DNA from 4 places in the Cellulosimicrobium sp. AB352 genome. Region 4 is predicted to be linked to each of the others. Evidence: predicted binding sites of a transcription regulator. Region 4 holds the regulator's gene; each other region holds the start of a gene.
What was found. The regulator LexA, encoded in region 4, represses DNA repair genes until DNA is damaged. The targets are predictions, from matches to a motif close to TCGAACANNTGTTCGA.

Region 1 (7,559 bases), on a different contig from region 4:
CTCGTGGAGGCGATGAGCGCCGGGGCGTGCGTCGTCGCGAGCGACCTCGGCGCGTTCCGCCGGGTGCTCGACGACGGCGCCGCGGGCGTGCTGTTCCCCGTCGGCGACCCCGAGGCGCTGGCCCGCGCGGTGGTCGACGTCCTCGCGGACCCCGACGCCCGCGCGGCGCACCGGGCGCGTGCGGCCGAGTTCGTGCGGCGGTTCGACTGGTCCGCGGTGACCGACCAGGTCTCCGCGGTCTACGACATGGTGCTCGCGGCGTCCGAGGCGGTCATCCCCGTGCACGAGGACCCGCGCTCGCGCCGCGGCGGGCGGCTGCTGGGCCGCGTCCGCGAGGAGGAGGAGGGTCGCCCGTGACCTGGTCCGAGACCGCCGTCCTCGTCCTCGTCGTCGCGGCCCTCGCCGCATGGCTGCTGTGGGTCGCCGCGTCGCGGCTCGACCGCCTCCACCGCAAGGTCATGGCGTCGCGGCTGGCGCTGGACGCCCAGCTCGTGCGCCGCGCGTCGGCCGCCGTGGACCTCGCGGCGTCCGGCGAGCTCGACCCCGCGAGCTCCGTCCTCGTCGCCGAGGCCGCGCACGCCGTCCTCGACGACGACGCCGACGCGCGCCGGCTCCGCGAGCAGGTTCCCGGCCTCGTGCCGGCGGACGGGCCGCGCCCCCGGCGCCTCCTGGGCGGCATGGCGGAGTCGCGCGCGCTCGCGGAGAGCGACCTCACCGCGACGCTGCGCTCCGCGCTGGAGGACGCGGACGACCTCGCTGAGGTGCGGTCGGTCCCCGCGGGCGACGAGCTGCTCGCCACGCTGTCCGCCGCGTGGTACCGCGCCCAGCTCGCGCGCCGCTTCCACAACGAGGCCGTCGCCCAGGCGCTGCGCGTGCGCAGCAAGTGGTGGGTGCGCCTGTTCCACCTCGCGGGCCACGCGCCGATGCCCGTGACGGTCGAGCTCGACGACGCCGCGCCCGACGCGCTCGTGCGCCCTGTCGCCACCGCGGCCACGCCCGACTGAGGAGCGGCTCTCGCGGACCGTACCGGGCTCGGCGGCCCGCTCCCGGCCGGTCCGGGGACCGGAGCCGTGGACGGCCCGGCGATAGGATGGGGAGCGCGTGGGAGCATGTGCCGTCGAGCCTGTTCGACGGCGTCCGCGCGCGAGCGCGCGACGTTCCCCTGACCTGAAGGTGTGAGGTACCGGTGACCAACGTGGCCGACCAGAACGTCCCTGCCGAGAGCGCCCCGGGCGCCGCGACCACGGAGGGTGCCGGCGCGGTCGGCACCGCGAAGGTCAAGCGGGGGATGGCGGAGATGCTCAAGGGCGGCGTCATCATGGACGTCGTCACGCCCGAGCAGGCGAAGATCGCCGAGGACGCCGGGGCCGTGGCGGTCATGGCGCTGGAGCGCGTGCCCGCCGACATCCGCGCGCAGGGCGGCGTCTCGCGCATGTCCGACCCGGACATGATCGACGGGATCATCGAGGCCGTCTCGATCCCCGTGATGGCCAAGGCGCGCATCGGCCACTTCGTCGAGGCGCAGGTGCTGCAGTCGCTCGGCGTGGACTACGTCGACGAGTCCGAGGTCCTCACGCCCGCGGACTACGCCAACCACATCGACAAGTGGCAGTTCACCGTCCCGTTCGTGTGCGGGGCGACCAACCTCGGCGAGGCGCTGCGTCGCATCACCGAGGGCGCCGCGATGATCCGCTCCAAGGGCGAGGCCGGCACGGGCGACGTCTCCAACGCGACCACGCACATGCGCACCATCCGCGGGGAGATCCGCCGCCTCACGTCGCTCCCCGAGGACGAGCTGTTCGTCGCCGCGAAGGAGCTCCAGGCGCCGTACGAGCTCGTCAAGGAGGTGGCCGCGACCGGCAAGCTCCCGGTCGTCATGTTCACCGCCGGCGGGATCGCGACCCCGGCCGACGCCGCGATGATGATGCAGCTCGGCGCCGAGGGCGTGTTCGTGGGATCGGGCATCTTCAAGTCCGGCAACCCCGCCCAGCGCGCGGCCGCCATCGTCAAGGCGACGACGTTCTACGACGACCCCGACGTGATCGCCAAGGTCTCGCGCGGTCTCGGCGAGGCGATGGTCGGCATCAACGTCGACGACATCCCCGTCCCGCACCGTCTGGCCGAGCGCGGCTGGTGACCGACCTCCGCGCGTCGCAGCCGTCCGTCGTCGTGCCGACGACGGACGGCTGAGCCGTCGTGGCCGAGGCCGCCGGAGCGCCGTCGTCCCTGGGCCCCGACTGGGTGCTCGGGGACGACGGCCTGTACTTCCGCCGCGGCGCGCGCGTGCTGCTCCTCGACGACGCCGACCGGATCCTCCTCGCACGCGGGCACGACGTCGACCAGCCCGAGCGCTCGTGGTGGTTCACGATCGGCGGGGGAGTCGACCCGGGCGAGAGCGACGTCGACGCCGCGCTGCGCGAGGTCCGCGAGGAGACGGGCCTGCGTCTGGACCCGGGCGCGCTCGTCGGCCCGGTGTACACGCGCAGCGCGATCTTCGACTTCTACCGGCAGCACTGCCGCCAGGACGAGGTGCTGTTCCTCGCGCGGGTCACCGGGGCCGACCGCGACGGCGGGCTGAGCCGCGACGGGTGGACCGACGTCGAGCTCGACGTCGTCGACGAGATGCGCTGGTGGGCGCTCGACGACCTGCGCGGCGTCCAGATCGAGGTCTTCCCCGAGGGGCTGCCCGACCTCGTCGCACCGCTGCTGCGCGGGTGGGACGGCGTGACGCGGCACCTCGGCACGGCGCGCGCGGACTGACCGGCTACGCCCGGCGGGCGATCACCCGCCACACGATCCCGCCGACGAGCATTCCCGCGCCCAGCAGCCCGCCGCCGATCGCGACGAACCACAGCACGATCGTGCCGCCGAGCGTCGCGAAGAACGTGCCGAAGCGCCAGCCCTCGGTGACGACGAACGTCGTGCCCGCGGGCGCTGCGCCCTGCGCGACGGTCACCGTGCACGTCCCGGACGCCGGCGGCGTCGCCTCGGCCACCGTCGTCGCCTGGGAGGAGCCCAGGCCGGAGCTGCCGGACACCGACGGGGCGCTCACCGTGAGGTCGCCGTCGGCGCAGGTCACGGTCACGTCCTCGACGTCGAGGCCCGCGCCGTCCGAGGACCCCGCGCGGCCCACCGCCCAGATGCTGTACGGCTGGCCGCCCGTGACCTCGAGCTCCGCCTCGCCCGGCACGTCGCCCGACGCGAGCGCCGCCGACCCGGGCCGGCCCGCGCCGTCGATCACGCCGGTCGGCAGCGCCCGGACGAACGTCGTGACGCCGAGGACCCCCGCCACGAGCGCGAGCACGAGCACGACGGCGCCGACCACGATCATCGTCGTGGCGCCGCGCGTGCTGCGCGGGGGCCGCGGCGCCGCCCCGGGGTACGGCGCCGGACCGGGCGCGGGATAGGGCTGGCCAGGGGCGGGCGGGTAGGTCACGACGGCGAGGCTAGCAACCGTGGGCGCGGCCGGAGGCCCGCCGCGGGACGGGCGGCGGGGCCGCCGACGTATCATTCCCCTTCGTGACGATCACGATCGGTGTCCTGGCCCTCCAGGGCGACGTGCGCGAGCACCGCGCCGCGCTCGAGGCCGCGGGCGCCCGCACGGTCGGCGTCCGCCGCCCCGAGGAGCTCGCCGGGGTCGACGGGCTCGTGCTCCCGGGCGGCGAGTCGACGACCATCGACAAGCTCCTGCGCATCTTCGAGCTCGACGAGCCGCTGCGCGCGCGCATCGCCGAGGGCCTGCCGGTCTACGGCTCGTGCGCCGGCATGATCCTGCTCGCCGACCGCATCCTGGGCGGCACCGCCGACCAGCGCACCATCGGCGGGCTCGACGTGACGGTCCGCCGCAACGCGTTCGGCCGCCAGGTCGACTCGTTCGAGACCGACCTCGCGTTCGCGGGTCTGGCGCCGGCGGACGACGGGCGCGACGGCGCACCGAGACCGGGCCAGGACGGGGACGCGGTGCACGCCGTGTTCATCCGGGCGCCCTGGGTCGAGGAGACCGGGCCCGGGGTCGAGGTGCTCGCCCGGATCCCCGAGCACGGCGCACCCGGCATCCCCGCGGCCGCCGCCGGTAGGATCGTCGCAGTCCAGCAGGGATCGCTGCTCGCCACCTCGTTCCACCCGGAGATCTCCGGGGACGCGCGCGTGCACGAGCTGTTCGTCAGAATCGCGAAGGGGTAGGAACGCATGTCAGGGCACTCCAAGTGGGCCACGACCAAGCACAAGAAGGCGGCCATCGACGCCAAGCGCGGCAAGCTCTTCGCGAAGCTCATCAAGAACATCGAGGTCGCGGCGCGCACGGGCGGCGGTGACCCCGCGGGCAACCCGACGCTGTTCGACGCCATCCAGAAGGCGAAGAAGTCGTCGGTCCCCAACGACAACATCGACCGCGCCGTCAAGCGCGGCTCGGGCACCGGCGCCGACGCCGTCGACTACCAGACGATCATGTACGAGGGCTACGGCCCCAACGGCATCGCCGTCCTGGTCGAGTGCCTCACCGACAACAAGAACCGTGCGGCCTCCGAGGTCCGCCTCGCGTTCAGCCGCAACGGCGGCAACCTCGCCGACCCGGGCTCCGTGTCCTACCTCTTCGCGCGCAAGGGCCTCGTCGTCGTGCCGAAGGCGGAGGGCGTGACCGAGGACGACGTCATGCTCGCCGCGCTCGAGGCGGGGGCCGAGGAGGTCACCGACTCCGGCGACGTCATCGAGGTGCTGTCCGAGGCGAGCGACCTCGTCGCCGTGCGCAGCGCGATCCAGGAGGCGGGGATCGAGTACGACTCCGCCGACTCGATCTGGCACCCGTCGATGGAGGTCGAGGTCGACGCCGAGGGCGCGCGCAAGATCCTGCGCCTCATCGACGCGCTCGAGGACAGCGACGACGTGCAGAACGTCTACGCCAACTTCGACGCGTCGGACGAGGTCATGGCGGAGCTCGATAACGACGACTGATCCGGCGGAGCTCGCGTCCTGATGGTCGGGTCGCGGCGCGGCCGGGAGGTCGGTGCGCGGTCTACCATCCGCGGCGCTCGTGCCTCGCGCCGCTCCCGCCAGGCCCGCCACGACCGCGCACCGACCTCCCGGCCCCACCGCTGGCTGGTCCGTCGCCGGACCGCGTGGCACGGCCGGTCCGTGCCGTTCACGTGAAAGGGTCGAGGGGTGCGCGTTCTCGGAGTGGATCCTGGGCTGACCCGGTGCGGTGTCGGGGTGGTGGACTCCGCGCGGGGGCGGCGGGCCGAGCTCGTCGCGGTCGGGGTGATCCGGACGGACCCGGAGCTGAGCGTGGACCTGCGGCTGCTGCGGATCGCGGAGCGGCTGGACGCGTGGTTCGACGAGCACGTGCCCGACGTCGTGGCGGTCGAGCGCGTGTTCGCGCAGCACAACGTCGGGACGGTCATGGGCACCGCGCAGGCCGCGGGCATCGCGATGGTCGGGGCCGCGAAGCGGGGCGTCCCCGTCGCGCTGCACACGCCGTCGGAGGTCAAGGCCGCGGTCACGGGGAGCGGACGCGCCGGCAAGGAGCAGGTCCAGCGCATGGTCGCGGGGATCCTCGGCCTCGCGGAGCCGCCGAAGCCCGCGGACGCGGCCGACGCGCTCGCGCTCGCGATCTGCCACCTCTGGCGCCCCGCGGGCGCCCTGCAGGGCGGCGAGCGGCACGAGCTCACGGCCGCGCAGCGCGCCTGGGCGGCGGCCGAGCACGCGGCGAAGGGACGGCGCGCGCCGCGCTAGCGGCGCCGGTTCCGCCGGTCGTGCCGGTGGGCGGTGCCGGCGTTCCGTGTCGGTCGGTCGGCGGGTGGGCGGCCCTTGCTAGAGTGACCGCGGTCGTACGGGTGTTCGACGCGCCCCTCGGCGCGCGGCCCGACGGCGGTCCTCGGGCCGGCGGACCATCGGACCAGGTCGGTGCTGCCGGCCGGGAGAGGAGCCTGCGTGATCGCGTCCCTGAGCGGTGTCGTGGCGAGCGTCCAGCTCGACCGCGCCGTGCTCGAGGTCGGAGGAGTGGGCTACCTCGTCCACGCCACGCCCGCCACGCTCGCCGGCCTGCGCGTAGGCGAGACGGCGCGCCTCGCGACGAGCCTCGTCGTGCGCGAGGACTCGTTCACGCTCTACGGCTTCGCCGACGACGACGAGCGCGCCGTCTTCGAGATCGTCCAGACCGTGAGCGGCGTCGGACCGCGCCTCGCGCTCGCGATGCTCGCCGTGCACACGCCCGACGGCCTGCGCCGTGCGGTCGCGGGCGCCGACATCGCCGCGCTCGTGCGCGTCCCGGGCATCGGCAACAAGGGCGCGCAGCGGATCGCGCTCGAGCTCGGCGACAAGCTCGGCCCGCCCACGGGTGCCGACGCTCCCGAGGCGGGATCGACCGCCTCGGCGTCGGCGCCGCGTCCGGAGGACCGACGCGACCAGGTGGTCGAGGCGCTCGTCGGGCTCGGCTGGAACCTCAAGGCCGCGGACGACGCGGTGTCCACCGTGCTCGCCGAGGCGGGCGTCGACGTCGTCGAGGCACCCGACGTGGCGGGCGCGCTGCGTGCCGCGCTGCGGGTGCTCGGCGGGCCGAGGAGCTGACGATGGCGACCTTCGACCAGGTGGGACTCGACGACCTCGGCGGGGACGGCACGTTCTCGTCCGAGCGCATCGTCGCGGCGGGCGCGGACGACCTCGAGCGCGCGGCCGAGGCCGCGCTCCGGCCACGACGGCTGGAGGAGTTCGTCGGCCAGGCCGTCGTGCGCGACCAGCTGTCGCTCGTGCTCCAGGCCGCGCTCGCGCGGGGGAGCGCACCCGACCACGTCCTCCTGTCGGGGCCACCCGGGCTCGGCAAGACGACGCTCGCCATGATCATCGCCGCGGAGCTCGGCACGTCGCTGCGCGTGACGTCGGGGCCCGCGATCCAGCACGCCGGCGACCTCGCGGCGGTGCTGTCCTCGCTCGAGGAGGGCGAGGTCCTGTTCATCGACGAGATCCACCGGCTCGCGCGACCGGCCGAGGAGCTCCTCTACATGGCGATGGAGGACTTCCGCGTCGACGTCGTCGTGGGCAAGGGGGCCGGGGCGAGCGCCATCCCGCTCTCGCTGCCGCCGTTCACGGCGGTCGGCGCGACGACGCGCGCCGGGCTCCTGCCCGCGCCGCTGCGCGACCGGTTCGGCTTCACCGGGCACCTGGACTTCTACTCGGGCGACGAGCTCGAGCGCGTGCTGACGCGCTCGGCCGGCCTGCTGGGCGTCGCGCTCGACCCCCAGGCCGCCCGCGAGATCGCGGGGCGCTCGCGGGGGACGCCCCGCATCGCGAACCGCCTGCTGCGGCGCGTGCGCGACTGGGCGCAGGTGCGCGGCGACGGGACCATGGACCTCGCGGCCGCGCGCGCGGCCCTCGAGGTCTACGAGGTGGACCCGATCGGCCTCGACCGGCTCGACCGCGCGGTGCTCACCGCGCTGTGCACGCGCTTCAACGGCGGTCCCGTCGGCCTGACGACGCTCGCGGTGACGGTGGGCGAGGAGGCGGAGACGGTCGAGACCGTCGCCGAGCCGTACCTCGTGCGCGAGGGGCTGATCGGGCGGACGCCGCGG
Region 2 (7,559 bases), on a different contig from region 4:
CACGAGGACGAACGGACGGACGACCCCGCGCGGGCGCCGTCGGTTCTTCAACTACCCACGCTCGCACGTCAAGGGCGTCCGCCGCTGGCTGCCGTCGTGGCGCGTGGTCGTCGGGACCATGCTGACGGGCATCGCGCTCGTCGCGGGCGTCGCCGTCGCCGCGTGGTACACGACCGACGTGCCGACGAAGCTGCCCAGCGTCGGCGCCCAGACGTCGACCGTCTACTGGGGCGACGGCACCACCGAGATGGGCAAGTACGCGGTCGAGGACCGCGAGATCGTCGACTACGCGACGCTGCCGGAGTACGTCGGCAACGCGGTCGTCGCGTCCGAGGACCGCACGTTCTGGACGAACTCCGGCGTCGACGTCAAGGGCATCGCGCGCGCCTTCTACAACAACATCAAGGGTGGCGGCCGTCAGGGCGCGTCCACGCTGACGCAGCAGTACGTCGAGCGGTACTACACGAACACCGTGACCGACTACGCGGGCAAGGCGCGCGAGGCGATCCTCGCCGTCAAGATCACCCAGAAGCAGGACAAGCCCGAGATCCTCGGCAACTACCTCAACACCATCTACTTCGGTCGTGGCGCCTACGGCATCCAGGCGGCCGCCAAGAAGTACTACGGCGTGAACGCCGCCGACCTCACGGTGTCGCAGGCCGCGATGATCGCCGGCATCATCCCCAGCCCCACCAACTGGGACCCGGCCGTCAACCACGCCCAGGCCGAGGAGCGGTGGAAGCGGACGCTGCGGAACATGGAGGAGGACGGCCACATCACCGCCGAGGAGCACCAGGCGGCGGTGGACGCGGGCTTCCCCGAGGCGCAGGAGTACGTGAAGTCCCAGAAGTACGAGGGTCCCACCGGCTACCTCCTCGCCATGGTGGAGAAGGAGCTCGCCGGCGAGGGGATCGGCATCAGCGAGGACGCCCTCACGAGCAAGGGCTACAAGGTCACGACGACGATCGACCCGGCCATGCAGCAGGCCGCCGTCGCGACGGCGGACTCGCTCCCCCAGGAGGGCCGCGACGAGAACCCGGTCTCCCCGAACCTCCGGACCGCGATCGTCTCCGTCGACCCGAACGACGGGTCGATCCGCGCCCTCTACGGCGGCAAGAACTTCCTCGAGAACCAGTACAACAGCGCGACCCCCGGTGCGGCGCAGGGCGGCTCGACGTTCAAGCCGTTCACGCTCATCGCGGGCCTGGAGAACGGGCACACGCTCGACGAGCGCTTCGACGGCAACTCGCCCAAGACCTTCCCCGGCGCCAACAATGGCGAGGACTGGAAGGTCCGCAACTTCGGCGACCACGACTGGGGGAACGTCGACCTCACCGAGGCGACCGCGCAGTCGGTGAACACCGCGTACGCGGAGCTCAACCTCGAGGTCGGGCCGGAGAAGACCGCGGACGTCGCGGCTCGCCTGGGCATCAAGGCCGACGTCGGGGTGAACCTGGCGAACGTGCTCGGTGACGCGACGGTGACGCCGCTCGAGCTGACCAACGCGTACGCGACCATCGCGGCTCAGGGCATGAAGGCGACGCCGCACATCGTGGCCTCCGTGACCGACTCCCGCGGCAACCTCGTCTACGAGGCGCCGGGGGCCGACAAGCGGACGCAGGAGTTCGACCCCGAGGTGATGGCAGCGGCGACGTACGCGCTCTCCCAGGTCGTCGAGACGGGGTCGGGCAAGCCCGCGCAGGCGATCGGTCGTCCCGCGGCGGGCAAGACGGGTACGTCGACGGACAACAAGTCCGCGTGGTTCGCCGGCTTCACCCCCGGTCTCGCGACGGTCGTGGGTCTCTACCAGTCCGGCCCCAACGGCGAGCAGGAGCAGATCACGCCGTTCGGCAAGTGGGTCGACAGCGAGATCACCGGTGGGTCGTGGCCGGTCGAGGCCTGGACGTCGTACATGCAGACCGCCGCGGCGAACCTGCCGGCTGGCGAGTTCCCGGACTACACCCCGCCCAAGCCGAAGCCGACGGAGACGCCCACCGAGACCCCGACGGAGACCCCGACCGAGGAGCCGACGCCGGAGGAGACGGAGGAGCCGCAGCAGCCGGAGAACGTGGCCGTGCCGTCCGTCGTCGGCATGGAGGCCCGCGCCGCGCGCGCCCAGATCGAGGCCGCCGGCCTCAAGGTGCGGATCACCGAGGAGTTCTCCGACCAGCAGCCGCGGGGCTACGTCATCAGCCAGTCCTCGATGGACCAGGTGCCGCCGGGGTCGACCATCGCGCTCGTGGTCTCCAAGGGGACCGACCCGGGCCAGCAACCGCCGCCGGAGACGCCGGATCCGGAGGATCCGGACCCGTCGCCCACCGAGACCGGGAACCCGGGTGGTGGAGGCAACCCCGGCGGGGGCAACGGCAACGTCGGCGGCATCATCCCGGGCCGGGGCTGACCTGCCCGTCGGCCGCAGATTTCCGGGCGCCCGCGCCGAGCGGGTACCCTGGGGAGCTGCCGTCCGCCCGTCGGACGGTAGCAGCATGAAGCATGAACCCTCCTGTCACGGAGAGACCGTGACCGCGAAGACCAGAGGAGGTGGGTTATCCGCATGCGTCAGTACGAACTGATGATCATCCTCGACCCCGAGATCGAGGAGCGCACCGTCGCCCCGTCGCTCGACAAGTACCTGTCGGTCATCAAGACCGACGGCGGCTCCGTCGACAAGGTGGACATCTGGGGTCGTCGCCGCCTGGCGTACGACATCAACAAGAAGTCCGAGGGCATCTACGCGGTCGTCGACTTCACGTCGACCTCCGACACCGCCAAGGAGCTGGACCGTCAGCTCGGCCTCAACGAGGCCGTCCTGCGGACCAAGATCCTGCGCACGGACGCTCGCTGATCCTCCCCGCTTCCCCCGTCCGACCGTCCTGCACCGGACGCTGCACGCCGTAGCGCGTGTGGGCGCCGCGTGGTGGGATGAGCGACGCGAGAACGTTACGAGCGAGGCGCACGGCGCCGTCGACGACACAGACGACACACGAAGGAGCTGGCCATGGCAGGTGACACCGTCATCACGGTGATCGGGAACCTCACGGGAGACCCGGAGCTGCGTTTCACCCCCTCGGGTGCGGCGGTGGCCAACTTCACGGTGGCGTCCACGCCGCGGACCTTCGACCGCCAGTCGAACGAGTGGAAGGACGGGGACACCCTGTTCATGCGCTGCTCGATCTGGCGCGAGGCCGCGGAGAACGTCGCGGAGTCGCTGACGAAGGGCATGCGCGTCATCGTGCAGGGCCGCCTCGTCCAGCGCTCGTACGAGACCCGCGAGGGGGAGAAGCGCACCGTCGTCGAGCTGCAGGTGGACGAGATCGGTCCCTCCCTGCGCTACGCCTCTGCCAAGGTCACCCGCGCTCAGCGCTCGGGTGGCGGTGGCGGCGGCTTCGGCGGCGGTGGCGGCTACGGAGGTGGCGCCAACTCCGGCGGCGGATTCAGCTCCGGCGGCGGTCAGCAGCAGAGCGACGACCCGTGGGCCACGGCTGGTCCCGCGTCGTCCGGTGGCTCGTTCTCCGACGAGCCCCCGTTCTGATCGTCCGCCACTCCCAGAACACACACCCGTCCCCGCGGGTGCCGCGCCGCTCGTCGGCGCAGTCCGCACGCGGGGATCGCACCTTGTAGAGGAGCAACACCATGGCGAAGCCTGTGGTGCGCAAGCCCAAGAAGAAGTCCAACCCGCTGAAGTCGGCCAAGATCGAGTCGGTCGACTACAAGGACACCGCGCTGCTGCGCAAGTTCATCTCCGACCGCGGCAAGATCCGCGCGCGTCGCGTGACCGGCGTCTCCGTCCAGGAGCAGCGCCAGATCGCCCGTGCGGTGAAGAACGCGCGCGAGATGGCGCTGCTGCCGTACACGTCGACGGCTCGCTGAGCGGGAAGGGAGAGAACTCATGGCCAAGCTGATCCTGACCCACGAGGTCACCGGTCTCGGTGAGCCCGGCGACGTCGTCGAGGTGAAGGACGGGTACGCCCGTAACTTCCTCGTCCCGCGCAAGCTCGCCACGCCGTGGTCCAAGGGCGCCGAGTCGCAGGTGACTGCGATCCGCAAGGCGCGCAAGGCCCGCGAGATCGCGTCGCTCGACGACGCGAAGGCGATCCGCGACTCGCTGCAGGCGAAGCCGGTCGTCGTCGAGGCGAAGGCCGGCGCTGCCGGTCGCCTCTTCGGCGCCGTCACGACGGCGGACATCGCGTCCGCCGTGACGGCCGCCGGTGCGTCGGTCGACAAGCGCAAGATCGAGATCGGTCAGCCGATCAAGGCGACGGGGGACTACACGGTCTCCGTCCGCCTCCACCCGGAGGTCTCCGCGACCCTCGCGGTGAAGGTCGTCGCTGCCTGATCTGCTGCTGAGCAGTCCACGAAGGCCCGGCCCCTCCTCCGAGGGGCCGGGCCTTCGTCGCGTCCGGCCCAGTCGCCGGCTGCGCGCGTCGAGCCCTCAGGCGGTGCCGGTGACCATCCAGGCGCTCCCGCGCGCACGGAGCCCGGTGGTGACGGCGCGTGCCGCCATGAAGACCCCCGCGAAGGCGAGCCAGAGCCACGCGAGGCCCGCCGCGCCGTCGGGCGCCCAGTGCCGGACGGCGAGCGCGAACGGCGCGTAGACCACGAGCGTGAGCATGCCCGCCCAGGCGAGGAAGCGGCCGTCCCCGGCGCCGATGAGGACGCCGTCGAGCACGAACACCCAACCCGCCATCGGCAGGAGGACGCCGCACACCGCCATGCCGACGGCGACGGCGGTGCGCACCTCGGGGTCGGACGTGAAGAGGAGCGCGAACCACCAGCCGCCCGCGGCCATGACGACGCCCAGCCCGGCCCCGGCGGCCACTCCCCACTGGAGGGTGCGGCGCAGGACGGCGCGGACGCGGGGGACGTCGTCGGCCCCGAGCCCGTGCCCGACGAGCGCCTGCGCCGCGATGGCGAGCGCGTCGAGAGCGAAGGCCGCGAGACCCCAGACGGAGTTCACGACCTGGTAGCCCGCGAGCGTGACCTCCCCGAGCCCGGTCGCGACGAACACGGTGAGGAGGATCGCGAGGCGGAGCGAGAGCGTGCGGACGAAGAGCGGAGCGCCGGCGCGCGCGTTGGCCCAGATCCCGCCCGCGGCGGGCCGCAGCGACGCGCCGTGCCGCCGGGCGCCGCGCACCACGACCACGACGAGTACCGCGCCCATGGTGAGTTGGGCGACGGCCGTCCCGATGCCGGACCCGGCGATCCCGAGCCCTGCCCCGTAGACGAGGACGACGTTGAGGACCGCGTTGAAGGTCGCGCCGCCCGCGGCGACCCACAGGGGCGTCCGGGTGTCCTGCATGCCGCGCAGCACGCCGGTGGACGCGAGGACGAGGAGCATCCCGGGGAGTCCGAGCGCGGACCAGCGGAGGTACACCACGGCGTGCTCGGCGACCTCACCCGTGCCGCCCATCGCGCCGACGGCCCACGGTGCCGTCGTCCACAGGACGGCCGCGAGGAGCGCACCCAGCCCGACGGCGAGCCAGAGGCCGTCGATCCCGGACTGGAGCGCCTCCCGCGTGTGGCCGGCGCCGATGCGGCGCGCGACGGCGGCCGTGGTCGCGTAGGCGAGGAAGACGCACAGGCCGACGAGGGTCACGAGGAGGGTCGACGCGAGGGAGAGGCCTGCGAGCTGCGCGGTGCCGAGGTGGCCGACGACGGCGCTGTCGACGAGCACGAACAGCGGCTCGGCCACGAGCGCGCCGAGCGCGGGGACGGCGAGGGCCAGGATCTCGCGGTCGAGCCGGGACCGTGCGCGGCGACCTGTGGACGACGTACCGGGGCCGGACGGCGGCCCGATGTCGTCGGGGTGGCCGGACGGTGTCCGGCGTGTCGTCGGCGTGTCGCCCGACTTTCTTTCTTCCACACCCCTGAGGGTAGTGATGAGGCTGGTCAGAGGCCGCTCACGGCGATGTACACAGGAAGATCGTGAGGTTGTCCACACCGTTTTCCACCGGGTGTGCACAGTGTGGGGGACTGTGTCCACAGGAACGGGGGTCCCTGTCCACCGGGCGTGCACAGGGCCGTTTGCAGGGCGTCCGGTGGCGATCTAGTGTCGCGGGGTCGTGCCTGTCGGAGGCGGGGGGCGCGGCCACCGGGACAGTCGTGTGGGTGGCCCGCGGTAGAACACGTGTACGACGAAGAGTGGTCCCGGTCGTGCGGTCCCGCAAGGGCCGTTCCAGTCCCGGGGGAGCGAGGGGCGCATGTCGATCGAGGAGCTCGAGGAGAGCTACGGGGGACCGGGGCCGTCGGGGTTCGACCGGACGCCGCCCCAGGACGTCGCCGCCGAGATGAGCGTGCTCGGCGGCATGCTGCTGTCGAAGGACGCCATCGCAGACGTCATCGAGCAGATCCGCGGCTCCGACTTCTACCGTCCGGCGCACGAGATCGTCTACGAGTCGATCATCGACCTCTACGGTCGCGGCGAGCCCGCCGACGCCATCACCGTCGTCGCGGAGCTGACCAAGCGCGGCGAGCTCCAGCGCATCGGCGGCGCGCCCTACATCCACGACCTGATGGCCGGCGTGCCGACCGCCGCCAACGCCGGGTACTACGCGCGCATCGTCCGCGAGCGTGCGGTCCTGCGCCGCCTCGTCGAGGCGGGCACGCGCATCGTGCAGCTCGGCTACGCGACCGACGGCGGCGACGTCGACGAGATCGTCAACAACGCCCAGGCCGAGGTCTACGCCGTGACGGAGCGGCGCACGACGGAGGACTACCTCCCCCTCGCCGAGATCCTCGGGCCCACGTTCGACGAGATCGAGGCCGCCCAGGGGCGCGGCGAGGGCATGACCGGCGTCCCTACCGGGTACTCCGACTTCGACCGGCTCACCAACGGCCTGCACCCCGGCCAGATGATCGTCGTCGCGGCGCGCCCGGCCATTGGAAAATCCGTCTTAGGAATCAATGTTGCGACGCACGCCGCGGTGCACCACCAGATGGCGGCCGTCATCTTCTCCCTGGAGATGAGCCGCAACGAGATCACGATGCGTCTGCTCGCCGCCGAGGCGAAGGTGCCGCTCACGCGGATGCGCTCCGGGAAGATGGACGAGCAGGACTGGCAGAAGCTCGCCTCGACGATGGGCAAGGTCGCCGAGGCGCCGCTGTTCATCGACGACTCGCCGAACATGTCGCTCATGGAGATCCGGGCCAAGTGCCGTCGGCTCAAGCAGCGGCACGACCTCAAGCTCGTCGTCATCGACTACCTCCAGCTCATGAGCTCCGGCAAGCGCGTCGAGTCGCGCCAGCAGGAGGTCTCGGAGTTCTCGCGTGCGCTCAAGCTGCTCGCGAAGGAACTCGAGGTTCCTGTCATCGCGATCTCGCAGCTGAACCGTGGTCCGGAACAGCGTGGCGACAAGAAGCCGCAGATGAGTGACCTTCGTGAGTCGGGCTGCCTCACCGAGGACACGAAGATCCTGCGCGCGGACACCGGCGCGGAGACCACTCTCGGTGAGCTGTTCGCGCTCAACGCCAAGGACGTGCCCGTGTGGGCGCTCAACGACCGGCTCCAGTACGTGCGCCGTCACCTCACCCACGTGTTCCCCACCGGAGTGAAGCCGGTG
Region 3 (7,559 bases), on a different contig from region 4:
ACGCCGCGGGAGATCATGGCCGAGGCGGAGCCCGTCGTCCGGGCCGCGATCCCGGACGCGAACGTCCCGACGTCGGTGCGCAGCACGGGCGTGCCCGTCGCCCACGGGGCGGTCGCGGACCTCGACGCGGTCCTCGGCGCGTGGCTCGCCGAGCACGCGGACGGCACGGCGTGCGTCATCGGCGCCACCGAGCCGTCCGGGCCGTCCGGGTCGTCCGGCGAGGAGTCGGACGGCAGGGTCGGTGACGTCGGTGGCGAGGGCGAGAGGTCCGCGCGGGTGCGGTGGCTCACGCCCGAGACGGCGAAGGGCCTCGAGTTCGACCTCGTGGTGCTCGTCGAGCCGCAGGCGTTCGGCGACGGCGTCGAGGGCGCCGTGGACCGCTACGTCGCGATGACGCGCGCGACGCAGCGGCTCGTCGTCCTCGAAGGCTGACCACCGCGCACGACCTGAGGGCCGGTGGGGGTGCCCGGGGCGCCTCAGGTCGTGCTCGGCAGGGTGGGACGGGTCAGGCGACCGGGACGGCCAGGTCCTCGACGACCTCCACGCCGGGCAGGCGGCCCAGCAGGTCGCCGGGGAGCAGCAGCTTCGAGTGCCGCACGCCGCTGCCGATCAGCGCGAGCGCGCCGTCGGTCACGACGCGGGAGTCGACGAGCACGCGCCACCCCTCGGGCAGCCCGACGGGCGTGATGCCGCCGTACTCCATGCCGGACTCCGCCGTCGCGCGGTCGGTCGGCAGGAACGACGCCTTGCGCACGTCGAGCAGCTTGCGGACGCGCGTGTTGACGTCGGCGCGCGTGTGGGCCCGCACGACGGCGGCGCCGATGCGCTCGTCGCCCGCCCGGGTGCCGCCCACGACGACGCAGTTCGCCGACGCCTCGACGGGCAGGTCGAACGCGGTGTTGAGCGTCGCGGTGTCGGCGAGGTCGGGGTCGATCTCCGTCACGGCGACGAGCGCCGCGACGTCCGGGTCGGCGTCGACCCACCGGCGCAGCGCGTCGGCGGTCACGGGGGCGACGAGGTCGAGGTGGTCGAGCGCCGGCTCCCAGGTGAGCGAGCCGAGCGTGGGCAGGGTCGTGCGGGCGTCCATGGCGTCAGCCTGCCATCCCTGCGGGCCGCCGCGCGGGAGAGGCCGGATGCCGAACACACCCCGGAGCCCCTCGAGCCCGCCGAGCATGCGGTCGCAGCCCGTGCCGCCCGCCGGACGGGCGACAGCCGCATGGTCGGCGGGGGAGGAGGGTCAGGTAGAGGTCGAGGGTTTCGGGCAAGTCTCCAGTGGGGGTCGAAGGTTGGGGTGGGCATCTCGGACGAAGCAGGCGCCCCGACCTGCGGAGTTGACACCTCGGAGCGGCGGTCGTTCACTGGAAGTGTTCGAACGTTTGTTCGAACACCCAGCGGGTGCAGCACACCGCCCGCAGCAGTCGACGCGCGGTGCGCGTCCCGTCCGAGCACCACCCCGGGAGGCGAGATGACCCTTCTCGCCGACCCCGCCGAACGGGCGGGGGCACCAGGCCCGACGGCTGCGGCCGTCGACAAGGCCGAGCGCGCCCGTGCCGTCCTGCGCCGTGCGGAGGAGCGTACGGGCGTCCGCCGACACCGTCCCGTCGTCGCCCCCGCGGCCCCGGAACCGCTCACCGCCCCGGCGGCGCCGGCCGTCGTCCCGCGCGCCGGCACCGCCCTCCTCGCCGAGATGGCCCCGCTCGCGGACGCCGCCTCGCCGGTCGTGCGGCCCGCCCCCGCACCGCCCGACCCTCCGGCGCGCGCCCGCACCCGCCACGTCCGGACCTCGGGCGCGAGCCGGGACGCGGGCACGGACGAGCGGGTGTGGCCGGTGCACGACGCGCTCGCGCCGCTCCTCCCGCTCGGCGCCCTGCAGCGCGGCACCGTGCTGGCGGTGCGCGGCTCGACGAGCCTCCTGCTCGCGCTCGTCGCACGGCCGTCGCGGGCCGGGGCGTGGACCGCCGCCGTCGGGTTCCCCGCCGTCGGGCTGCTCGCGGCCGCCGACGCCGGCGCCGACCTCGACCGCGTCGTGCTCGTCCCGCGGCCCGGCCCGGACGCGGCGCTCGCGATCTCGGCGCTCGTCGACGGCCTGGACGTCGTGGTCGTCGGGCCCGACGCCGCCCTCACCGACCCCGACCGACGGCGCCTGGCCGCGCGGGCGCGCGAGCGCGGGGCGCTGCTCGTCGCCGCGGGGACGTGGCCGGGCGCGCACGTCGCGCTCACCGTGACGGGCGGCGGCTGGTCCGGGGCGGACCGCGGCGCGGGCTGGCTGCGCCGTCGCACCCTCGTCGTCGAGCGCGCGGGCCGCGGGGGAGCCGCGCGCCCCACGCGCCTCGAGGTCGAGCTCCCGCTCGTCCACGAGGACTGGCCCGCGTTCCTCGCCGAGGACGCCCGGGGCACCCGGCCCGCGGTCGGGACCGGCGCCACCGCGGCCGGGACCGCCGAGACCGCCCACGAGACCGCCCGGGCCGACGACCCCGACCGGCCCTCCCGGCTCCGGCTCGTCGGATGACCACGAGCCCGACCCGCACGGCGGCCCTGTGGGTGCCGGACTGGCCGGTGCTCGCGGCGATGGCGGTGCGCGACGTCCCCGCGCACGTCCCCGCCGCGACGCACGACGGCCGCCGCGTCGTCGCCGTCTCCGCGACCGCACGCGCCCACGGCGTGCGCCGGGGCATGCGCCGCCGTCGGGCCCGCGAGTGCTGCCCCGAGCTCGAGCTGCTCGACGTCGACGACGCGCGCGACGCCCGCGAGTTCGAGCCCGTCGCGCTCGCGGCCGAGACCGTCGTCGCGGGGCTGGAGATCACCCGACCCGGCCTGCTGCTCCTGCCCGCCGCCGGGGCGAGCCGGTACCACGGGTCCGACGCCGCGCTCGCGGAGGCGCTCGTCGCGCGCGTCGCCGAGCGCACCGGCCACGAGAGCCAGGTGGGCGTCGCCGACGGCATCCTCGCCGCCGTGCTCGCCGCGCGGGACGCCGCCGTCGTCCCGCCCGGCCGCTCCGCCGCGTTCCTCGCGCCGCGGCCCGCGCGCGACCTCGTGCACGTCACCGCCCGTCCGGACGCCGCCGTCGCGGTCGACGAGCTCGTGGACCTCCTGGGCCGGCTCGGCGTGCGCACCCTCGGGGCGCTCGCGGCCCTGCCGCCCGCGACCGTCGAGGGGCGCTTCGGCGACCTCGGCGCGTGGGCGCACCGGCTCGCGCGCGGCGAGGACCTGCGCCCGCCCGCGCGGCGCCGCGTCGAGCCCGACGTCGCGGTGAGCGCCGAGCTCGACCCGCCCGCCGAGCGCGTCGACGTCGCGACCTTCGCCGCGCGCCGGCTCTCCGAGGACCTGCACGACCAGCTCGTCGCGCGCTCGCTCGTCGCCGGGCGCCTGCGCATCACGGCGCGGACCGTCGAGGGCGACGACCTCGAGCGCACCTGGCGGCTCGACGGGCCGGGCGCGATGAGCCCGGCGCGCCTCACGGACAAGGTCCGGTGGCAGCTCGAGGGCTGGCTCACCACCACGTCCGTCCGCGCCGGGCGCGCGGCCCGGGCCGGTCGCGGAGGAGAGCGGGGCGGCTCGCCCGGCGGGGCCGACGTCGTCCCGGGCGTCGCGCCGCTGGCCCGCCTGTCCCTCACGGCCGAGGAGGTCGTGCCCGCGGGGGCGGAGCAGCCGCGCCTGTGGGGCGCGTCGAGCGGCGAGGACGCGCGGGCCCACCGCGCGCTCGGGCGCGTGCAGGGCATCCTCGGGGGCGACGCCGTCCTGCGCGTCCAGGTCCAGGGCGGCCGCGACGCGACCGACCGCGTGCACCTCGTGCCGTTCGGGGAGGACGTCGTGCGCCCGCGCGACCCGGCCCTGCCGTGGCCCGGCGCGCTGCCGAGCCCCGCCCCCGCGCTCGTGCCCGTCGAGCCGCAGGACGTCGTCGTGCTCGACGACGCCGGGCGGCCCGTCGTCGTCGACGCGCGCCTCGCGATGAGCGGCGAGCCCGCGACCGTGCGGTGGCCGGCCCCCGCGCCGGAGGAGGGCCCGCGCCGTGCGGCGGCGCCCCGGGACGAGACGGCGCTGCCCGGGCCCGGGTCCGCGCGCGCCGTCGTGGACTGGGCCGGGCCGTGGCCGCTCGCCGAGCGCTGGTGGACGCCCGCGCCCCGGCGCCGCGTGCACGTGCAGGTCCTGCTCGACGACGGCCGCGGCCTGCTCCTCGCGAGCGCGCGCGGGCGGTGGACCGTGGAGGGCCTGTATGACTGACCGGACCACCGGCCCGCGCTACGCCGAGCTCCACGCGCACTCCGCGTTCAGCTTCCTCGACGGCGCGTCCCACCCCGAGGAGCTCGCCGCCGAGGGCGCGCGGCTCGGGCTGTCGGCGCTCGCCGTCACCGACCACGACGGCCTGTACGGCGTCGTGCGCTTCGCCGAGGCTGCGCGCAAGGTCGGTCTCCCCACCGTCTTCGGGTCCGAGCTGCACCTGCCCGCGCCGACCGCGACCGGCGCGCCCGTGCTCGACCCGCCCACCGGCGTCCCCGACCCGCGCTCGACCCACCTGCTCGTGCTCGCGCGCGGCACGCAGGGCTACCGCAACCTGTCGCGCGCCATCGCGACCGCGCACCTCGCGACGGGCACCAAGGGCGCCGCCGACTACCGCCTCGAGCAGCTCGCGGCGGAGGCCGCCGGGCAGTGGCTCGTGCTCACCGGGTGCCGCAAGGGCGCGGTGCGGCGCGCGCTCGTCACGTCCGGGCGCGCCGCGGCCCGCCGCGAGCTCGACCGTCTCGTCGCCCTCTTCGGCGCCGACAACGTGGCCGTCGAGATCACCACGACCGACGACCCGCGCGACGCCGACCTCCACGCGGCGCTCGCCGACCTCGCCGCCGACGCCCGCCTGCCGCTCGTCGCGACGACCGCCGCGCACTACGCCCACCCGCGCGACGCCGACCTCGCGGGGGCGCTCGCGGCCGTGCGCGCGCGCTCGTCGCTCGACGACCTCGACGGCTGGCTGCCCGGTGCCCCGACGACCCACCTGCGCTCCGCGGCGGAGATGCTCGCGCGCCACCCCCGGCACCCGCAGGCCGTCGCGACGGCGGCGGCGCTGGGGGACGAGTGCGCGTTCGACCTGCACCTCGTCGCACCCGACCTGCCGCCCTACCCGGTGCCGGACGGGCACACCGAGGCGACCTGGCTGCGCGAGCTCGTGCGGCGCGGCGGCGAGGACCGGTACGGGCCGCGCGGCCAGGAGAAGATCACGGGCGCGTGGGCGCAGATCGACCACGAGCTGCGCGTCATCGAGGACCTGCACTTCCCGGGTTACTTCCTCGTGGTCTACGACCTCGTCGAGTTCTGCCGCAGGAACGGGATCCTCGCCCAGGGGCGCGGCTCGGCCGCGAACTCCGCGGTCTGCTACGCGCTCGGCATCACGGCCGTCGACGCGGTGAAGCACGGCCTGCTGTTCGAGCGCTTCCTCGCGCCCGAGCGCGACGGCCCGCCGGACATCGACATCGACATCGAGTCGGCACGGCGCGAGGAGGTCATCCAGCACGTCTACGCGACGTTCGGGCGCACGCACGCCGCGCAGGTCGCGAACGTCATCTCCTACCGGCCGAAGTCGGCGGTGCGCGACGCGGCCCGGGCGCTGGGGTACGACGTCGGGCAGGCCGACGCGTGGAGCAAGTCGATCGAGCGGTGGGGGTCGCTGCGCGGTCCCGACCCGTCGTCGCCCGCGGCCGACCGGGCGGCGAAGGAGCGGGCGATCGCGGCGAAGACCCCGGGGTCCGCCGGCCCGGCCGCGCCGCGGGTCACGACGCGGACCGCCCGGAAGGACGCCGCGACGTCGCGCCTGTGGGGGAGCCGGGACTGGTCGCCCGACCTCACCGGCCGGGGCGCGCGCGTCGTCGACCCGCTCGCCGTGGACGAGGGCGACGTCCTGCGCGCGGACGACACGCACGACGTCGTGCCCGCGCACCGGCCGCCGTCGGCCGCGCAGGAGGGCGAGATCCCGGACGCGGTGCTCGACCTCGCCGACCGGATGCTGCGCCTCCCGCGGCACCTGGGCATCCACTCGGGCGGGATGGTCATGTGCGACCGCCCCGTCATCGAGGTGTGCCCCGTCGAGTGGGCGCGCATGGAGGGCCGCACCGTCCTGCAGTGGGACAAGGAGGACTGCGCGGACGCGGGGCTCGTGAAGTTCGACCTCCTCGGCCTCGGGATGCTCACGGCGCTGCGCATCGGGTTCGACCTCGTGGAACGGCACGAGGGCGGCCCGCGCCTCGCGCTGCACACGCTGCCCGAGGACGATCCGGCGGTGTACGACCTGCTGTGCGCGGCCGACACCGTCGGCGTGTTCCAGGTCGAGTCGCGCGCGCAGATGGCGACGCTCCCGCGCCTGCGACCCCGGACGTTCTACGACATCGTCATCGAGGTCGCGCTCATCCGCCCGGGTCCCATCCAGGGCGGCTCCGTGCACCCGTACATCAACCGGGCGCGGGGCCGGGAGGAGGTGACGTTCCTGCACCCGCTGCTGGAGAAGTCGCTCGGCAAGACGAAGGGCGTGCCGCTGTTCCAGGAGCAGCTCATGCAGATGGCGATCGACGTCGCGGGCTTCTCCCCGAAGGAGTCCGACCAGCTCCGGCGCGCGATGGGGTCCAAGCGGTCGGTCGAGCGCATGGAGGAGCTGCGGGGGCGGCTCATGGACGGGATGCGGGAGAAGGGCGTCACCGACCCGGCCGTGCGCGAGGAGATCTACGACAAGCTCAAGGCGTTCGCCGACTTCGGGTTCCCCGAGTCGCACGCGTACTCGTTCGCGTTCCTCGTCTACGCGAGCTCGTGGCTCAAGGTGCACCACCCCGCCGCGTTCTACGCGGGGCTGCTCGCGGCGCAGCCCATGGGGTTCTACTCGCCGCAGTCTCTCGTGGCGGACGCGCGCCGCCACGGCGTCACCGTGCTGCGCCCCGACGTCAACGCGTCCGACGTCGAGGCGACGGTCGAGCGGCTGCCCGCCGACCATGCGGCTGCGCCCGCCGAGCATGCGGGTACGGACCGCCCTGGCGCCCGGACGGGCGACAGCCGCATGCTCGGCGGGGAGGCGGGGGTCGATACCCGCTACGGGCCGGAGCCCGACCTCGGGCTCGCGGTGCGGCTCGGGCTCGCGAGCGTGCGCGGGCTCGGGAAGGACGCGGCTGAGCGCGTCGTCGCGGCGCGCGGGGCACCGGGGGAGGGGCGGGCGTTCAGCGACCTGCGCGACCTCGTGCGGCGCGTCGACCTCACGACCGCCCAGCTCGAAGGGCTCGCGACCGCCGGCGCGACCGACGGCCTCGGCGTGACGCGACGCGAGGCGCTGTGGGCGGCCGGCGCGCTCGCGCAGGAGGGTCCGGGGACGCTGCCGGGTGTGAGCGTCGGCGTCGACGCGCCGGCGCTGCCCGGCATGACCGACGTCGAGACCGCCGTCGCCGACGTCTGGGCCACGGGCGTGTCGACCGACTCCTACCCGACGCAGTACGTCCGCGACGGCCTCACCGCGGCCGGGGTGCTCACCGTCGTCGGTGCCGTGGCGGTGTCGCGCGAGATCGAGGAGGTCGACGAGGCGGAGCGCGCGGCGG
Region 4 (7,559 bases):
GGCTCCGGCAAGGCCGCGCAGCTCGCCGACGTCGTCGCCGCCAGCGGCGCGGACACGGTCGTGATCGACGGCGAGCTCGCGCCCTCCCAGCGGCGCGCGCTCGAGGACATCGTCAAGGTCAAGGTGATCGACCGGACCGCCCTGATCCTCGACATCTTCGCCCAGCACGCCAAGTCGCGGGAGGGCAAGGCCCAGGTCGAGCTCGCCCAGCTCGAGTACCTCCTCCCGCGCCTGCGCGGCTGGGGCGAGTCGATGTCCCGCCAGGCCGGTGGCCAGGTCGGCGGCGCCGGCGCGGGCATGGGGTCGCGCGGTCCCGGTGAGACGAAGATCGAGCTGGACCGCCGGCGCATCCGCAACCGCATGGCCAAGCTGCGCCGCGAGATCCAGGCGATGGCCCCGGGGCGCGAGACGAAGCGCGCGTCGCGCAAGCGGCACGCCGTGCCGTCCGTCGCGATCGCGGGCTACACGAACGCGGGCAAGTCGAGCCTGCTCAACTCCATCACCGGCGCGGGCGTGCTCGTCGAGAACGCGCTGTTCGCGACGCTCGACCCCACGGTGCGCCGCACGCGCACCGACGACGGCCGGGTCTACACGCTCGCCGACACCGTCGGGTTCGTGCGTGCGCTGCCGCACCAGCTCGTCGAGGCGTTCCGCTCGACGCTCGAGGAGGTCGGCGACGCCGACCTGCTACTGCACGTGGTGGACGCGTCGCACCCCGACCCGGAGGGCCAGATCGCGGCGGTGCGCCACGTCCTGGCCGACATCCCGGGCGTGGAGGACGTGCCCGAGGTGATCGTGCTCAACAAGGCGGACCTCGCCGACCCGGAGACGATCGCGCGCATCCGGCTGCGCGAGCGCCGCACGGTCGTCGTGTCGGCGCACACGGGCGAGGGGATCGAGCACCTGCGCGAGCTCATCGCGCACGAGCTCCCGCGCCCGGACGTCGAGATCGACGTCGTCGTGCCGTACCACCGGGGCGACCTCGTGCACCGCGTGCACACCGAGGGCGAGATCGACCACGAGGAGCACACGCCCGAGGGCACGCTCCTGCGCGGCCGTGTCGCCCAGGCGCTCGCGACGGAGCTCGTGGGCGCCTCCGCCGGGAGCTGATCCGCCCCCCAGCCTCCCGGCGGCGCGGCGGCCCCGCCCCGCGCCGGACCCGGCGCCGGCCCCACGCACGACCTCGCGCAGCCACGGCTGCGCGGGGTCGCGTGCGTCCCGGGCCGGTCCACAGGGCCCCCGCCGCGTGGGTGCCCGACCGTAGAATCGGCAGGTGCCCCCCTCCACCCGTACCGCTCCCGTGCCCGACCGTCCGGACACGGAGGCGCCCGGGCAGGCGGCCGGTGACGTGCCCGCCGTCGAGGAGCTCCTCGACCTCGCGGTCACGCGCCTGGGCGGCGCGCGGCGCGACGGCCAGCGGACCATGGCGCGTGCCGTCACGGACGCCATCGAGCGTTCCGAGCACCTCGTGGTCCAGGCCGGGACCGGGACGGGGAAGTCGCTCGGGTACCTCGTGCCGGCCGTGCGCCACGCGGTCGCGACCGACGAGCGCGTCGTCGTCTCGACGGCGACCCTCGCCCTCCAGCGCCAGGTCATCACGCGGGACCTCCCGCTCGTGGCCGACGCCGTCGCCGACCGCCTCCCGCGGCCCGCGTCGATCGCGCTCCTCAAGGGCTGGCACAACTACCTGTGCGTGCACAAGATCGCGGGCGGCTACCCCGCGGACGAGCCCACGCTCTTCGACCTCCCCGGCGAGGCGGCGGGCGCCGCCGACCACCCTGCCGCGCGCGGGGGGACGAGCATGGCGGCCCTCGGCGAGCAGGTCGTGCGCCTGCGGGAGTGGGCCGACGAGACGCCCACGGGCGACCGGGACGACCTCGTCCCCGGCGTGAGCGACAAGGCGTGGCGGCAGGTCTCCGTCACGGCGCTCGAGTGCCTGGGCCAGCGCTGCCCGCTGCTCGCCGAGTGCTTCCCCGAGCGGGCGCGCGCCGCGGCGCGCGAGGCCGACGTCGTCGTGACGAACCACGCGATGCTCGGCATCGCGGCCATGGGGTCGCCCGGGGTGCTGCCCGAGCACGACGTCCTCGTCGTCGACGAGGCGCACGAGCTCGCGGACCGCGTCACGGCCGCCGCGACGGTGGACCTGTCGGTCCCGGCGATCGAGAGCGCGGCGCGCCTCGCGCGCCGCCACGGCGGGGTCACGACGGACGCGCTCGACGCCGCGTCCGCCGCGTTCGGCACGGTCGTCGGGTCGCTGCCCGCCGAGCGCTTCCCCGACGGCCTGCCCGACGCCGCGCGCTCGGCCGTCGCGGCGGTGCGGGACGCCGCGCGCGAGGTGCTCTCCACGCTCAAGCCCGAGACGGGCGTGACCAAGCCGGCCCAGCCGGACACGGGCCTGAAGATGGCGCAGTCGACGATGCTGCAGCTCTTCGAGGTCGCCGAGCGCATGGCGGCCGACCCCACGGGCCACGACGTGCTGTGGTGCTCGCGGCCCGGGGAGGGCGGCTGGTCCGGCGACCGCTTCGGCGACGGCGCGAGCCGCCTGCACGCCGCCCCGCTCGGCGTGGCGGGCCTCATCCGCACCCACCTGCTCGCGGAGCGCACGGGCGTCTTCACGTCCGCGACGCTCGCGCTCGGCGGGAGCTTCGACGCCGTCGCGCGCACCTTCGGGCTCGGCCCCGCGGCGACGGGCGGAGCCGCGGACGCGGGCGACGGCGACGCGCCGCGCTGGCGCGGGCTCGACGTCGGGAGCCCGTTCGACTACCCGCGTCAGGGCATCCTCTACGTCGCGAAGCGCCTGCCGACGCCCGGCCGCGAGGCGTCGACCGAGCACCAGCTCGACGAGATCGCGGCGCTCGTCGAGGCCGCCGGTGGTCGGACCCTCGGCCTGTTCTCCTCGCGGCGCGCCGCGGTGGCCGCGGCCGAGGCGATGCGCGAGCGGCTGGACGTGCCGGTCCTGTGCCAGGGCGACGACCAGCTGCCGACGCTCGTGCGGGAGTTCGCCGAGAACCCGGCGACGTGCCTGTTCGGCACGCTCTCGCTGTGGCAGGGCGTGGACGTGCCCGGGCCGTCGTGCCAGCTCGTGCTCATCGACCGCATCCCGTTCCCGCGCCCGGACGACCCGGTGAAGTCGGCGCGGGCTCGCGCCGTCGAGGCCGCGGGCGGCAACGGGTTCATGCAGGTCTCCGCGACGCACGCGGCCCTCCTGCTCGCGCAGGGTGCCGGGCGGCTAGTACGGTCCACGGCCGATCGCGGGGTCGTCGCGGTCCTGGACCCACGGCTCGTGACGGCGCGCTACGGGTCGTTCCTCACGCGGTCCATGCCGGGGTTCTGGCAGACGACCGACCGCGACGTGGCCACCGCTGCGCTCCGCCGCCTCGCCGCCCTAGGCTGAGCCCTTTCCAGCGACTTCACGGAGGCGACATGACGAGCACGTCACCGCAGGGCACCGGCGACGCGACCACGGGCGGTCCGGGAGGGGGAGCGCGGACGACGAAGCTCGCGATCGTCGGCGCCGGTGCCGTCGGCTCGACGCTGGCCTACGCCGCGCTCATGCGCGGTGCGGCGCGCACGGTGGCGCTCCTCGACGTCAACCGCGCGAAGGTCGAGGCCGAGGTCCTCGACCTCCAGCACGGCATCCAGTTCATGCCCATGGCGCGCGTCGAGGGGTCCGACGACGTCGCGGTGTGCGCGGGCGCCGACGTCGTCGTGGTCACGGCCGGCGCCAAGCAGAAGCCGGGCCAGACGCGTCTCGACCTCGCCGAGGGCACGATCGGGCTCATGCGGACGATCCTCCCGGGCCTCGTGGAGGTCGCCCCGGACGCCGTCTACGTCATGGTGACCAACCCGGTCGACATCGTCACGTACGCGGCGCTCAAGTTCTCGGGCCTGCCCCCGACGCAGCTCTTCGGCAGCGGCACCGTGCTCGACTCCTCGCGGCTGCGGTTCCTCGTGGCGCAGCACTGCGGCGTCGCGGTGCAGAACGTGCACGCGTACATCGCGGGGGAGCACGGCGACAGCGAGATCCCGCTCTGGAGCTCCGCGACGATCGGCGGCGCGCCGCTGCTCGAGTGGCAGGGCATCGGCGGTCGGGGACCGCTCACGGGCGACGTGCGCGACGAGATCGCGCGCGAGGTCGTGCAGTCGGCCTACCGGATCATCGAGGGCAAGGGCGCGACCAACTACGCGGTCGGGCTCGCGGGCACCCGGATCATCGAGGCGGTGCTCGCCGACGAGCACCGGGTGCTGCCCGTGTCGACGCTCCTCGACGGCATCTACGGGCTCGAGGACGTCTGCCTGTCGCTCCCGACGCTCGTCGACCGCCGGGGCGCGACGGAGCGCGTCGAGGTCCCGCTCGCGGACGACGAGCTCGCGGGCCTGCGCTCGTCCGCGGAGTCGCTGCGCGCGGTCGCGCGACGCTTCGGGCTCTGAGCCCACGGGCCCGTCGGGCCCGGCACGACGAGAGCCGGGCGGTCGAGGGACCGCCCGGCTCTCGTGGTGTCCCGAGCCTGCCAGGAGGGGCGCCCGGAGCCGCTCGGAGACCGTTCAGAGGCTGCGCAGGACGGAGACGACGCGCCCCAGCACCTGGGCGTCGTCGCCGGGGATCGGGTCGTACGCGGCGTTGTGCGGCATGAGCCACACGTGGCCGTCGGCGCGCCGCAGGCTCTTCACGGTGGCCTCGCCGTCGATCATGGCGGCCACGATCTCGCCGTTCTCCGCGACCGGCTGGCGCCGCACGACGACCCAGTCGCCGTCGCAGATCGCGGCGTCGATCATCGAGTCGCCCTGGACGCGCAGGAGGAAGAGCTCTCCCTCGCCGACGAGCTGGCGCGGCAGCGGGAAGACGTCCTCCACGACCTGCTCCGCGAGGATGGGGCCACCGGCGGCGATGCGGCCGACGACGGGGACGTACGACGGCGCGGGGTGGGCCCCGTCGTACGCGGGCTCGGGGGCCGTCCCGGCCGGCGCGAGCGGGGTGGCGCGGCGGGCGTCGTCGGGCTGGACCACCTCGATGGCGCGCGGACGGTTCGGGTCGCGCCGCAGGAACCCCTTGCGCTCGAGCGTGGTGAGCTGGTGCTTGACGGAGGACGGGCTCGTGAGCCCGACGGCCTCGCCGATCTCGCGCATGCTCGGCGGGTAGCCGCGCTGCTCGACGCACGCGCGGATGGTCTCGAGCACGAGCCGCTGGCGCGGGGTGAGCCCGTCACCCCCTGCCGACCCGTCCGGCAGCTCGCGCACCTCGGCGAGCCCCCGTGCCCTGTCCGTGCCTCGTCCCGCCATGGTCGCTCCGCCCTCGTCCGTCGCGTGCCGCCGGCGCCAACCGGGCCTGCGGCCTCCCCTCCCCGGGGCGTGCGCCCCGGGACCTCGGTCGCCCCTCCGGGTCCGAGCGGACATGTCCGGCGAACCGACCTCACCCCAGGCTAGGGGAGGATGCGACACGAATCAAACACCTGTTCGAGCATGTCTCGACTCTGTCGGTCGCTCGTGATAGACATTCGTACAGATGTTCTACGTACAGGTGTTCGACCGCAACGGGTCGGCGCGGAGATGAGGCGGGCGCGCGGGTCCGATCGACCGGGGAAGGCGATCGGGCTCGCGGGCCGGGACGGAGGGGACATGGACACGGTGGCGATGGCGACGGCAGCGCCGTCCGCGCTCGGGCGGGGCGGCGCAGCGGAGCGAGGTGCGCGCCCGGAGGCGCGGCTGCGGCTCACGCGACGCGGCCGTGCGGTCCTCGTGCTCCTCGTGGCCGTCGTGCTCGTCCTCGCGGCGCGGGTCGGGCTGGCCGTCGCGAGCGGGCCCGGGGAGCCGGTCGAGGTTCGCGTCCACGTCGTGAGCGCGGGGGAGACGTTGTGGGAGCTCGCCCAGGGTGTCGCGACCCCGGGGGAGGACCTCCGGGAGGTGGTCAGCGGGCTCGTGGAGCTGAACGGCCTGCCCTCGTCCGGCGTGCGGGCCGGCCAGACCATCCTGCTCCCGGTCGCCGAGCGGTGACGCGACGCGCGCGCGGTCCAGATCCTGTGACGCAGCACACGGCGCCGACGCGCGACAGGTGGCGGCCGAGGGTTGCGCCGGCGCCTTAGGTCCGCCTAAGTTAGTGTCACCTCACACGCCGGCTGGGGGGCTGGGCGGACGAGGCGAGGAGTGTGCGGACCACCGCGACTCCTGTGCACGTCGCCGCGCGCGAGGCGAGTCGCGCGCGAGATGGGGACGGGGGCGTCCCGACGGGGGCGGTCGACTTCGACCGCCCCCGTTCTGCTGTCCGCGGCCCGGCGCGTCGTCGGCGTGTTGCACCGCGCGCCCGCGACGACATACGTTCGTCGCGCCGACCTGTCGGCGCGACCCGCGGAGGAGCCCGCCATGCACTGCCCGTTCTGCCGTCACGCGGACTCCCGCGTCGTCGACTCCCGCACGTCCGACGACGGTGCCTCCATCCGCCGGCGACGCCAGTGCCCGGAGTGCAACCGTCGCTTCACCACGATCGAGACCGCCAGCCTGTCCGTGGTCAAGCGGTCCGGCGTGACCGAGCCCTTCTCGCGCGAGAAGATCGTCAACGGCGTCCGCAAGGCCTGCCAGGGGCGCCCGGTGAACGAGGACGACCTCGCCGTCCTCGCGCAGCGCGTCGAGGAGACCATCCGCGCGAGCGGGAGCGCCGAGCTCGACGCCTACGAGATCGGTCTCGCGATCCTCGGGCCGCTGCGCGAGCTCGACGAGGTCGCCTACCTGCGCTTCGCGAGCGTCTACCAGGCGTTCGACTCGCTCGAGGACTTCGAGAGCGCCATCACGTCGCTGCGCGTCGACCGGGAGGAGCGCGAGGCGGCGGCGGGCCGTGCGGCGGCCGAGGCCACCGACGACGTCGCGACCGACCGCGAGACGGCACCCCAGGCCTGACGGTCACGCGACGGTCCCGCGCCTCGCGCCTCCGGTCCGAGGTTCGGTCCGCACAGCCGGACACGGCTGCGCGCGGCCGCGGCGCTACAGGTCGCTGGACCGCGTCGCCCAGATGTTGATGCCCGTGTCCACGGGGAGGTCGTCGACGGCCGCGAGCTCCTCGGGGGAGAGGTCGGGGGCCTCGAGGGCCGCGAGGTTGTCGTCGAGCTGGCGCGTCGAGCTCGCGCCGAGCAGGACCGACGTGACGCGCTGGTCGCGCAGCGCCCAGCGGATCGCCGTGGACGCGAGCGTCCGCCCGTGGGCGCGCGCGAGCCCGTCCAGATGGCGCACGCGGTCGAGGTTCTCCTCCGAGAGAAACGCCGGGCGCAGCGGCCCCCCGCGCGCCGCGCGCGAGCCGTCCGGGACCCCGTGGAGGTAGCGGTCCGTGAGCATGCCCTGGGCGAGCGGGGAGAACGCGACGACGCCGAGCCCTTCGTCGCCCGCGACGTCGAGCACGGTGGCCCCCGCCTCGTCGTGCGGGTCGGGCGCCTCGATCCACCGGTTGAGCATGGAGTAGGAGACCTGGGTGACGACAAGCTCGACCCCGACGTCGGCCGCGACCCGCAGGGCCTCGCGCGTGCGCCGCGCCGAGTACGACGAGATGCCGGCGTAGCGGGCGCGCCCCGACCGGA

Region 1: ruvA (Holliday junction branch migration protein RuvA) is a predicted target of LexA. The motif match lies at 5,821-5,836, and genes of this name have one in related genera.
Region 2: ACPCUX_RS07015 (replicative DNA helicase) is a predicted target of LexA. The motif match lies at 6,120-6,135, and genes of this name have one in related genera.
Region 3: ACPCUX_RS00385 (YbaK/EbsC family protein) is a predicted target of LexA. The motif match lies at 1,369-1,384, and genes of this name have one in related genera.

What each region holds. Positions count from the first base shown of each region.
Region 1 covers NZ_JBMVFX010000013.1:111,156-118,714, forward strand. Annotated here, with positions in the region: gene ACPCUX_RS11350 (glycosyltransferase family 4 protein) at 1-357, shown strand, start outside; gene ACPCUX_RS11355 (hypothetical protein) at 354-1,004, shown strand; gene pdxS (pyridoxal 5'-phosphate synthase lyase subunit PdxS) at 1,196-2,137, shown strand; gene ACPCUX_RS11365 (NUDIX hydrolase) at 2,197-2,760, shown strand; gene ACPCUX_RS11370 (hypothetical protein) at 2,765-3,436, opposite strand; gene pdxT (pyridoxal 5'-phosphate synthase glutaminase subunit PdxT) at 3,520-4,182, shown strand; gene ACPCUX_RS11380 (YebC/PmpR family DNA-binding transcriptional regulator) at 4,189-4,950, shown strand; gene ruvC (crossover junction endodeoxyribonuclease RuvC) at 5,158-5,727, shown strand; gene ruvA (Holliday junction branch migration protein RuvA) at 5,926-6,561, shown strand; gene ruvB (Holliday junction branch migration DNA helicase RuvB) at 6,564-7,559, shown strand, end outside.
Region 2 covers NZ_JBMVFX010000007.1:80,024-87,582, reverse strand. Annotated here, with positions in the region: gene ACPCUX_RS07045 (transglycosylase domain-containing protein) at 1-2,401, shown strand, start outside; gene rpsF (30S ribosomal protein S6) at 2,555-2,845, shown strand; gene ACPCUX_RS07035 (single-stranded DNA-binding protein) at 2,999-3,532, shown strand; gene rpsR (30S ribosomal protein S18) at 3,634-3,870, shown strand; gene rplI (50S ribosomal protein L9) at 3,890-4,336, shown strand; gene ACPCUX_RS07020 (MATE family efflux transporter) at 4,433-5,797, opposite strand; gene ACPCUX_RS07015 (replicative DNA helicase) at 6,201-7,559, shown strand, end outside.
Region 3 covers NZ_JBMVFX010000001.1:82,042-89,600, forward strand. Annotated here, with positions in the region: gene helR (RNA polymerase recycling motor ATPase HelR) at 1-432, shown strand, start outside; gene ACPCUX_RS00385 (YbaK/EbsC family protein) at 506-1,087, opposite strand; gene ACPCUX_RS00390 (hypothetical protein) at 1,466-2,509, shown strand; gene ACPCUX_RS00395 (DNA polymerase Y family protein) at 2,506-4,221, shown strand; gene ACPCUX_RS00400 (error-prone DNA polymerase) at 4,214-7,559, shown strand, end outside.
Region 4 covers NZ_JBMVFX010000010.1:80,139-87,697, forward strand. Annotated here, with positions in the region: gene hflX (GTPase HflX) at 1-1,110, shown strand, start outside; gene ACPCUX_RS09295 (ATP-dependent DNA helicase) at 1,301-3,394, shown strand; gene ACPCUX_RS09300 (L-lactate dehydrogenase) at 3,424-4,431, shown strand; gene lexA (transcriptional repressor LexA) at 4,546-5,280, opposite strand; gene ACPCUX_RS09310 (LysM peptidoglycan-binding domain-containing protein) at 5,617-5,991, shown strand; gene nrdR (transcriptional regulator NrdR) at 6,358-6,888, shown strand; gene ACPCUX_RS09320 (aldo/keto reductase) at 6,973-7,559, opposite strand, start outside.